One region of the Candidatus Symbiopectobacterium sp. genome, then DNA from elsewhere that is predicted to be linked to it. Evidence: predicted binding sites of a transcription regulator. Region 1 holds the regulator's gene; the other holds the start of a gene.
What was found. The regulator CRP, encoded in region 1, controls carbon source genes, mostly activating them, when cyclic AMP is high. The targets are predictions, from matches to a motif close to ATGTGANNNNNNTCACAT.
Positions count from the first base shown of each region.

Region 2: the regulator CRP is predicted to act here: its motif matches at 1,686-1,703, upstream of QZ506_RS06590 (iron-containing alcohol dehydrogenase).

Region 1 is NZ_JAHWCO010000358.1:1,075-5,931, reverse strand. It holds partial or broken gene QZ506_RS10565 (hydrolase) at 1-439, shown strand, start outside; gene QZ506_RS10560 (YheU family protein) at 481-708, shown strand; partial or broken gene QZ506_RS10555 (phosphoribulokinase) at 819-1,687, shown strand; gene QZ506_RS10550 (OsmC family protein) at 1,638-2,042, opposite strand; gene crp (cAMP-activated global transcriptional regulator CRP) at 2,359-2,991, shown strand; gene QZ506_RS10540 (aspartate aminotransferase family protein) at 3,058-4,281, opposite strand; gene QZ506_RS10535 (aminodeoxychorismate synthase component II) at 4,405-4,857, opposite strand, start outside.
Region 2 is NZ_JAHWCO010000222.1:13,328-18,184, forward strand. It holds gene QZ506_RS06580 (D-threonate 4-phosphate dehydrogenase) at 1-207, opposite strand, end outside; gene QZ506_RS06585 (four-carbon acid sugar kinase family protein) at 204-1,457, opposite strand; gene QZ506_RS06590 (iron-containing alcohol dehydrogenase) at 1,772-2,869, shown strand; partial or broken gene QZ506_RS06595 (dihydrodipicolinate synthase family protein) at 2,920-3,717, shown strand; partial or broken gene QZ506_RS06600 (sodium:solute symporter family protein) at 3,785-4,826, shown strand.

The DNA.
Region 1 (4,857 bases):
TTCATCTCGAAGCCTGTAGCCGCAGGATAGAAAATGGATTTTCCCTTATTTATCAGCGCTATCTGGTCGGACAGTTAAAGCAGAATGCCCGGCGTAAGCTGGCATGCTACCCGGGTTCGTTACCGATTATCCCGGCACAGTTGCGACGTATAAAGGGATTGCGTGAGTTTGATGATGCGATCACTGCCCGTATTCATGGTTTTCAGGATGCTGCCGACTACTACCATCAGTGCAGTGCACTGGCGTTGCTGCCCACCATTCGCACGCCGACGCTGATCATCCGTGCGCAGGACGATCCTTTTATGACACCCGAGGTGATCCCGGACATCAGCCACCTGCCCGACACCATAGAATACCAACTGACAGCGCACACGTAGGGTTTGTCGGTGGTACATTACTGAAACCGGAAATGTGGCTGGAACAACGCATTCCGGCCTAGTTCACGCGCTTTCTATCGGCGGACACCGCAGAGGCAACAGCATGATGATTCCCTGGCAGCAGCTTGATAGCGATACGCTGCAAAATATTATTGAATCTTTTGTATTACGTGAAGGCACTGATTATGGCGAGCAGGAGCGTTCACTGGATGAAAAAGTCAGGGATATTCGTCGCCAGCTTGCCTCGGGCGACGTGGTGCTGGTGTGGTCAGAGCTGCATGAAACGCTGAATATCATGTCGCGCACCCAGCTAAACGAAAATACGCCGTAACGTGATAAATCGTCGTTTCCTGACGCGCGGGGGGTCGTCTTGCGTCACCGGGTCTGTTATACAGTGAGAGCAATGTTAGTCAAACGCCTAATCCGACGGAGTGCAACCGCATGTCGCAACAACACCCGATCATTGCCGTTACCGGCTCCAGTGGAGCAGGCACCACCACGACCAGCCTCGCGTTCAGGAAGATCTTCCAGCAGTTGCAGATAAAAGCCGCTTCACTGGAAGGCGATAGCTTTCACCGTTATACCCGGCCAGAAATGGACATGGCGATTCGCAAAGCGAAAGATTTGGGCCGCCATATCAGCTATTTCGGCCCAGAGGCCAACGATTTCAGCCTTCTTGAACAGGCGTTTATCGAATATGGCCGCAACGGTACCGGAAAAACACGCAAATACCTGCGCACTTACGATGAGGCGATCCCTTACAATAAAGTGCCCGGCACCTTTACGCCGTGGGATCCGATGCAGCATCCTACCGATATGCTGTTTTATGAGGGTCTGCACGGCGCGGTGGTCACCGACCAGTACGATGTTGCCCAGCACGTTGACCTACTGGTCGGCGTGGTCCCCATCGTCAATCTGGAATGGACTCAAAAGCTGGTTCGCGATACCAATGAACGCGGTCACTCACGTGAAGCCGTGATGGATTCGGTGGTGCGTTCCATAGAGGATTACATCACCTATATCACGCCGCAGTTTTCTCGCACCCATATCAACTTCCAGCGCGTACCGATGATCGATACCTCAAACCCCTTTGCAGCCAAGGCGATCCCTTCGTTGGACGAGAGCTTTGTGGTGATCCATTTCCAGGGCGTCGAGCATATTGACTATCCCTACCTACTGGCCATGCTGCAAGGCTCGTTTATTTCACACATCAATACGCTGGTGGTGCCGGGGGGAAAATGGGACTCGCCATGGAACTGATCATGGCACCTTTGGTAAAACGGCTGGCAGAAGGGCGTAGCGCGTGCTGAGATAAAACACACAGCCCGCCAGAAAACTATGCGACAGCGATACCGCCCGTTCAACCACTTTATCCGTCAACCCCACGCCCGTGACGACAAAATGCAGGTTGATATGGGTAAACAGACGCGGCACTTCTTCACGACGCGTGGAGGATAATTTGACCTCACACCCGGTAATCGTATTGCGACCCTTTTGCAAAATGGACACCACATCAATGGCGCTACAGCCTCCTGCCGCCATCAACACCATCTCCATATGACTGGGAGCTTTATCACCAGCATTGCCATCCATTAGGATCTGATGCCAGGATGACGACTCACCGAGAAAGGTCAGATCTTCGACCCATTTTACGCGCGCTTGCATCCACAATTCCTCAAATTTATTTGAAAATTACTCACTGTTATATATAAAAACCGCCGATAACTAGAGCTTAATCATGCTGAAGCGAGACAACACGAGACAGGCTCGTCAAGCTGTGTTACAAACAGGAATAGAATCCGTTCCTTCAGTTTTATACTGACGGTAAGAACGTGTCGTGACGTCGCCATACAGAGGCCAGTATATTCCCTGACGTCAGTCCGCCAACACGGAATTTTTACTACTAGCACGTTAATACGCCGTACAGGGAACTCTGAACCCTGTAATTTGCGCAGTGAATTACAACAGAGGATAACAGCGAATGGTTCTCGGCAAACCGCAGACAGACCCGACTCTTGAATGGTTCCTTTCTCATTGTCATATTCACAAGTATCCATCAAAGAGCACTCTGATTCACCAAGGTGAAAAGGCAGAAACGCTTTACTACATCGTGAAAGGCTCAGTGGCTGTGCTGATCAAGGATGAAGAAGGCAAGGAAATGATCCTCTCCTACCTCAACCAGGGGGATTTTATAGGGGAACTGGGCCTGTTCGAAGAGGGCCAGGAACGCAGTGCATGGGTACGGGCAAAAACTGCCTGTGAAGTCGCTGAAATATCCTATAAAAAATTCCGTCAGTTGATCCAGGTCAACCCGGATATTCTGATGCGTCTTTCCTCACAGATGGCGCGTCGCCTCCAGGTGACGTCTCAGAAAGTGGGCAACCTGGCCTTCCTGGATGTCACGGGCCGCATTGCGCAGACGCTGTTGAACCTGGCGAAGCAACCCGATGCCATGACGCACCCAGATGGGATGCAAATCAAGATCACGCGTCAGGAAATTGGTCAGATTGTTGGCTGTTCTCGCGAAACGGTAGGCCGTATTCTGAAAATGCTGGAAGATCAGAATCTGATCTCGGCACACGGCAAAACCATCGTGGTGTACGGCACACGCTGATATCACCAGCGCCGTTTAGACAAAAGCACGTTGCGCACCGCGCAGTGTGCTTTTTGACCCGGCGAGCTACGCCGCTTTTACTACCGCTTCCACCGCCCGCGCGAACCGCGCCATGCCCTGCTCGATATCTTCCAGATCAATCACCAGCGACGGCACAAAACGCATCACGTTAGGTCCCGCGACCAGCACCATCACGCCTTGCTCTGCGGCAGCGGCAAGGAACTTGCCCGCCTGACCGTGCCATTTTGGCTTCAGTTCTGCACCAATCAGCAGGCCCATACCGCGAATCTGCTCAAAAATACCGTGCTCTTCATTAATTGCCTGAAGAATCGAAACGAAACGCTCGTGGCGCGCTTGTACACCGGAAAGCACCTGCGGAGTGTTGATGGTGTCCAATGCTGCTTCAGCCACCGCACAAGCCAGCGGATTACCGCCGTAAGTAGTGCCGTGTACACCGACGGTCATCACAGAGGCGACTTCTTCAGTGGTCAGCATGGCGCTGATGGGAAAACCGCCGCCCAACGCTTTCGCCGTAGTGAGAATATCCGGCGTCACGCCATAGTGCATGTAGGTAAACAACTTGCCAGAACGCCCCATGCCGCTTTGCACTTCATCAAACACCAGCAGAGCGTGATGCTGATCGCACAGCTCACGCACGCCTTTGAGGAATTCCGGCGTGGCCGGTGTAATTCCACCCTCGCCCTGAATCGGCTCCAGCACCACGGCGCAGGTGTGGTCATCCATCACCGCTTTTACTGCGGCCAGATCGTTGAACGGCACGTGCACGATATCGGCCGGTTTTGGTCCGAAGCCATCGGCGTATTTCGCCTGCCCACCTACAGAAACAGTGAACAACGTACGGCCGTGAAACGCATTGTAGAACGCAATGATTTTGGTTTTATACGGGCTGTGGCGTTTAATCGCATAGTGACGAGCCAGCTTGAAAGCCGCTTCGTTAGCTTCCGCACCAGAGTTAACAAAGAACACGCGCTCGGCAAAGGTGGCGTCGATCAGTTTGCTGGCCAGACGCAACGCTGGCTCATTGGTGAAGATATTGCTGGTGTGCCACAGCGTTTCACCCTGCTGCTTTAACGCCGCCACCAGCGCCGGGTGGCAATGACCCAATGCCGTTACCGCAATCCCACCGGCAAAGTCGATATACTCGCGCCCCTGCTGATCCCATACGCGGCTACCTTTGCCTTTAACCGGCACAAATTGCGCCGGTGCGTATACGGGTAGAATCACTTTGTCATGCGTCGCCCGCGTTACCGCCTTTGAATCTGTTGTCATTTGCTTCCGTTCACAACGCTTAAAGTGAAAATATAATCATCAAATATGCATAAAAATCAATACACAAGGTTATAAAATAGCGCGTTATGACAGTCCGTTTTATCGCAACCGATGCTGATAACCTCAGGTATTAAGGAAGTTCTGCAACAATTGATGCCCCTGCTCACTCAGAATACTCTCAGGATGAAACTGCACCCCTTCTAACGGCAAGGTACGGTGGCGTATTCCCATGATTTCATCACGCTCACCTTCACGCTCTGTCCAGGCCGTGACGTCAAACTCGACGGGCAAAGAAGCGGGATCGATCACCAGAGAGTGGTAGCGCGTCACTGTTAATGGCAGCGTCAACCCGCTAAAAACGCCGCTCCCGGTGTGCTGTATTACGGAGGTTTTTCCATGCATCACCTGGCGCGCCCGCACCACGCGCGCACCAAATGCCTGCCCCATCGCCTGATGGCCGAGACACACACCCAGAATGGGCAGTTTGCCTGCAAAATGGCGAATCGCTGCCAGAGAAATACCCGCGTCATCCGGTGTGCAAGGACCAGGGGAGAACACCAGATGCGTAGGGGCCAG
Region 2 (4,857 bases), on a different contig from region 1:
GGAAAAGCGCACCTGAGCCGGTTCATCAATCACATTCAGCTCAACCTGCGGCACAATGTTCAGCGCGAGGATACGACGCAGCGTTTGTACGCAACCCACTACCACGGCAGATGCGCCAGACAATTCCCCTTCTGCCAGAGATTTAATAATAACCTCTGGACCGATACCCGCCGGGTCACCCATGGTTATTGCAATAATTTTACTCACTCCTCAATAAAGCGTAAAACGTGATGCAAGGTGGCTTCATCACCGAAGCCGCCTGCTTTAGTCATGACAGGGATATCGCCGACGATGCTGTCGATGAAGCGTCCCCAAGGTACACAGGACGCAAGCTGTCCTTTGATATGAAACCAGGTAGCACCGAGCGCAGCTGCCACGGCAATCGCCACGTCGCCACCGGAGAGATAGAGCCCTGCCGGACGGCACAACGTCACCGTGCAACGGGCCATTTCTCCCAGAAAATCACTGATCCGTTCGCACAATTGCCGGCGACTGAGGCCGTGCTGTTGGCATAGCTGCGCAATTTCGTGGCGCTGTTGCTCATCACGGCAGGTACGAATCAGACAATGTCTGCCCGCCAGCAGCGCGGCTACAGCGGCGCGCGCGGTGTCTTGCGCCAATGAAGTTCCCGCTGGCGTAAGCAAAGGACGAATATCCACATCAAGCAGCGTCACCTGCGACAGTGCGCTCACCGCAGCGATCTGTTTTTGCGTCATTTCCCTCATCGAACCCACCACCGCCAGCAACGCGGGGCGTGGTGGCGGCGTGAAACGCAGGGCCTGAGCCAGCGCATCACTGAGGCCAGCTGCACCAACCAACAGCGGTTTAACCGGCAGCGTATGCGCAGCCGCTACGATCAGAGCCAAAGTCTGTGGCGTCTCAGCGTCAATAATCACGCCTTTGATACCGGCCTCGCGCAAATGCAGCAGCTTCGCGGCGAGAGCAAAATGATTATTTTCACTCACACTTAATGTGGCCGTGGTCAATGCACTTTGCTCAGCGATACGTTCGGCAATCTCTGCACTGCGTACCGGCGTTTTCGGATCGCTGGCAAATTCGGTTTCGGTCAGCAATGTCCCATTGACCCACACTTTCCCCTCACGCGTGATGCGCCCAAGCGCAGGAACAGCGGGGGCAATCAACGCCATTTCAACGCCGCTGGCCGTCAAGGCCGCCGCGATCTCTGCGCCAAGGTTGCCACGCAGCGTAGAGTCAATCTTCTTGAATACCCGTCCACTGCCGCCCGCTTCGCGCCAGCGGGTTACGGCGTACACCACGTGCAGCGCAGCGTCTTGTGCATCCTGCGGCCGGCTGTCGGTATTGATAACCGTCACCTCATGTAAGGTTCCCGTCGTCAATGCATCCAACTCCAGAATCACATTGACCTGTGCCTGCTGAAGCGCCAGTCCAACCCCGGCATCGTTAGCGCCGGTGAAATCATCCGCGACGACCAACACCTAGTGAGCTGTAAATTCCAGGCCGACATCTTGCCGCTGTGGCATACCCACCCCTTATTTATCGATAACGGCATAACGACGATGGTGTGTCGATTACCTGATAATGATTACATTGAAACACATTTGATTATACATGATCAACATAAAATTATTTAAAAGCAATATAGCCTATAAATTACGCCACAAAATGACGTAATTACGTCATTACAAGATCTTTAAGCACGTATTGATTGATAAAAATCACTTTCACTGCGTGAACACTGTAAAGGAGCGCCATGAACATCAATAGCACTATCATCAGCGGCAGCTAGGCCATTAACGATATCCGCTACCGGCTAACCTCACGCCAGCACGTTCTATTAGTGACTGATCACAATATCGTGCAGCAGTTCGGCGTACAGGCCCTGCTTAACAAGGTCAAAGCGTACGTGCCAGCCATCACCCTGATTGATAATGTGCCGCCGGAGCCGAGTCAGCACGATGTCGCTCATATTCTGGAAGCGTTGCACAATGCGCGCACTGAGCTAGTGATTGGCGTAGGCGGCGGCAGAGTATTGGACGTGGCCAAGCTGCTGTCCCTGCTGTGTGTCGGCGATGACGCAGTCTCTCTTGACACCTTGCTGTCTGGTGAAAAACCGACGCACCGCACCGCTTCCTTATTGATCCCGAAGACAGCGGGCACTGGCTCCGAAGCCGCGCCAAACGCCATTCTGGCGATCCCAGAGAAAGCCACCAAGGTGGGTATCATCACACCGTTAATGCCGCCGGACTATGTCGCCCTGGTGCCGGAACTGACCACCAGCATGCCGTCCCACATTGCGGCTTCCACCGGTATCGATGCACTGCGCCACATGATCGAATGCTTCACCGCGACCATCTCCAACCCAGTGGGCGATAACTACGCACTGATCGGTTTGAAAAAGCTGTTTGCCAATATCGAACTGTCCATCCGTGAACCCGAGAATCTGGAAGCGCGACTGAACATGCTGTGGGCTTCCTACTACGGCTGTGCCGCGATTGCCCACGCGGGCACATATCTGGTGCACGCCATGTCTTACCCGCTCTGCGGCAAGTATCACATTCCCCACGGCGTGGCGAATGCCATTTTGCGGGCACCTTGCATGCGCTTTGTGCGCCCAGCGGCGGAAGAAAAATTCGCACAGGTCTATGACCTGCTGCCCGACGCCAACCTGTCGCTCTCCGTCGCAGAGAAATCTCACGCGCTGGTCACCTATTTCACCGATCTGGTACATCGCCTAGCGCTGCCCAGCTCACTGCAACAATTAGGTATCGAAAAAACGCATTTGCCCGATCTGGTAGAAGGGGCTTTGCAGGTTCAGCGTGTTATGAAAAACATGCCCACCACGGTGAAGGCGGACGACGTGCGCGATATTTATCTGACGCTGTTCTGATTCACAGACTTGGTGTTCTTTTTTTGATTACGCAGTAACGAGGAAAAACAATGAGCAAACGTATTACCGGCGTGTTGACCGCAATCGTCACGCCCTTTGACGGTCAGGGTGAATTCTTCGTACTACACACCGATGAAAAAGTCGCGGTGACCGAAACCTGCGTGGATGAAGTGGCAGGTAAGGTGCCGGTGGTAGGCCATATAGGTGAAATCTCTACGCGTGAAACCATCAAGCTCGGCAAGCGTATCGCCGCGCTAGGTGTCGATGCTGTTTCGGTTATTACTCCCTATTTTATTCCGCTGAAACAAGAAGAACTGATCGCCCACTACTGTGCGGTGGCGGATGCGTTAACGGTTCCGGTGTTCCTATACAACATTCCTGCACGTACCGGTAATACGCTTACGCCGGAAACCGTGCGCATTCTCGCCGATCATCCCAACATCATCGGCATCAAGGACAGTGCAGGCAGCTATGAAAGCCTGAATGGCTTCCTGCAAGCCGCTAAAGATATCCCAAACTTTGACGTGCTCAACGGGCCGGACTCATTGATTCATCAGGGCTTCGTCGAAGGCTGATCCGCGTGTATTTCCGGGCTGGCTAACGTGGCGCCGGAACCGATCATCCAAATCTGGCACCGTTTCCACGCCGGTGATATCGACGGTTCACGTCAGGCACAGGAACAGGTTAGCGAGCTGAGAAAAACGCTGTACGCCATTGCGTTCTCACCTGCTGCGGTGAAGAAGGCACTGACGTTAATGGGCCATGACGTTGGCGTAAGTCGTTACCCCATCCAGTTCTCCGAACAGGATGAAGCGGCTATCCGTCGTATCGTCAGCGCATTTGCATAACAACGTTTATTACCCTGTTTGATAACAACCACCCTGCGACAACAACGACAACGATAGGTCGAAAGATATGAACCATTTTGATCTGACAGATACCCTCATCATCATAAGGATGATAGTGTTCTATATCGCGTTCACTTCTTGGCTGACGCTGAAATTACGCAGTAAATCCAGCTCCGAATTTATGGAAGGCTCGCGCGCTGCCTGCGTTTATCGTCTGTATTTTGCTGATAACCGAGTTTATCGGCGCAAAATCCACGGTTGGTACGGCGCAGTCCGCATTTGAAAGTGGCATCGCCGCTTCCTGGTCCGCTATCGGCTTCCTGCTGTTCGACATGATCCTGGTGAAGAAGATCTACAACACCGGTAAAGTCACCATTTCCGGTGCGATCGCCGAGAAGTACGGTACTTACACCAAAAACATCATTTCGATCATCATGATCTATGCCCTGCTGCTGGTAAACGTTGGTAACTACGTCAGCGGTGCGGCGGCTATCTCCACCGCATTGAAAATATCTCTGCCAGTGGCAGCCTTGATCACGGCGATCGTCAGTACTTTCTACTTCTACTTCGGTGGGTTGAAAGGCGTGGCGTATGTCACCCTGATCCACAGCGGCGTGAAGTACATCGGTGTGATGATCATCCTGTACGTGGCCCTGAAAATGACCGGCGGTATTACCCCGATGGTTCAGCAGATGCCTGAGTTCTACTGGACCTAGGATGGCAACATCGGCGCGAGTACTATCTTCGCTTGGTTAATCGGTACGATCGGCTCGATTTTCTGTACCCAGTTCGTGATTCAGGCGATTTCCGCGACCAAAGATGCGGCATCCGCCAAACGCGCTACCTAGATTGCCTTCCTGTTCTGTATGCCGATTGCACTGGCTATCGCTGTGATCGGTGTGGCCGCGAAGTTTGTTCACCCGGAAATCAAGAGCCTTTATGCACTGCCGGTGTTCCTGCAAGACATGAATCCGTGGGTGGCTGGTCTGGTTACTACCTCGCTGGTGGCGTCCATCTTTATCAGCGTGAGTACCGTGGCACTGGCGATTGAATCTCTGATCATAAAAGACTTCTACGTACCGTACTACAACCCGACGCCGGAAAAAGAGGGCTTTGTTGAATAATAGGTAATCATGCTGT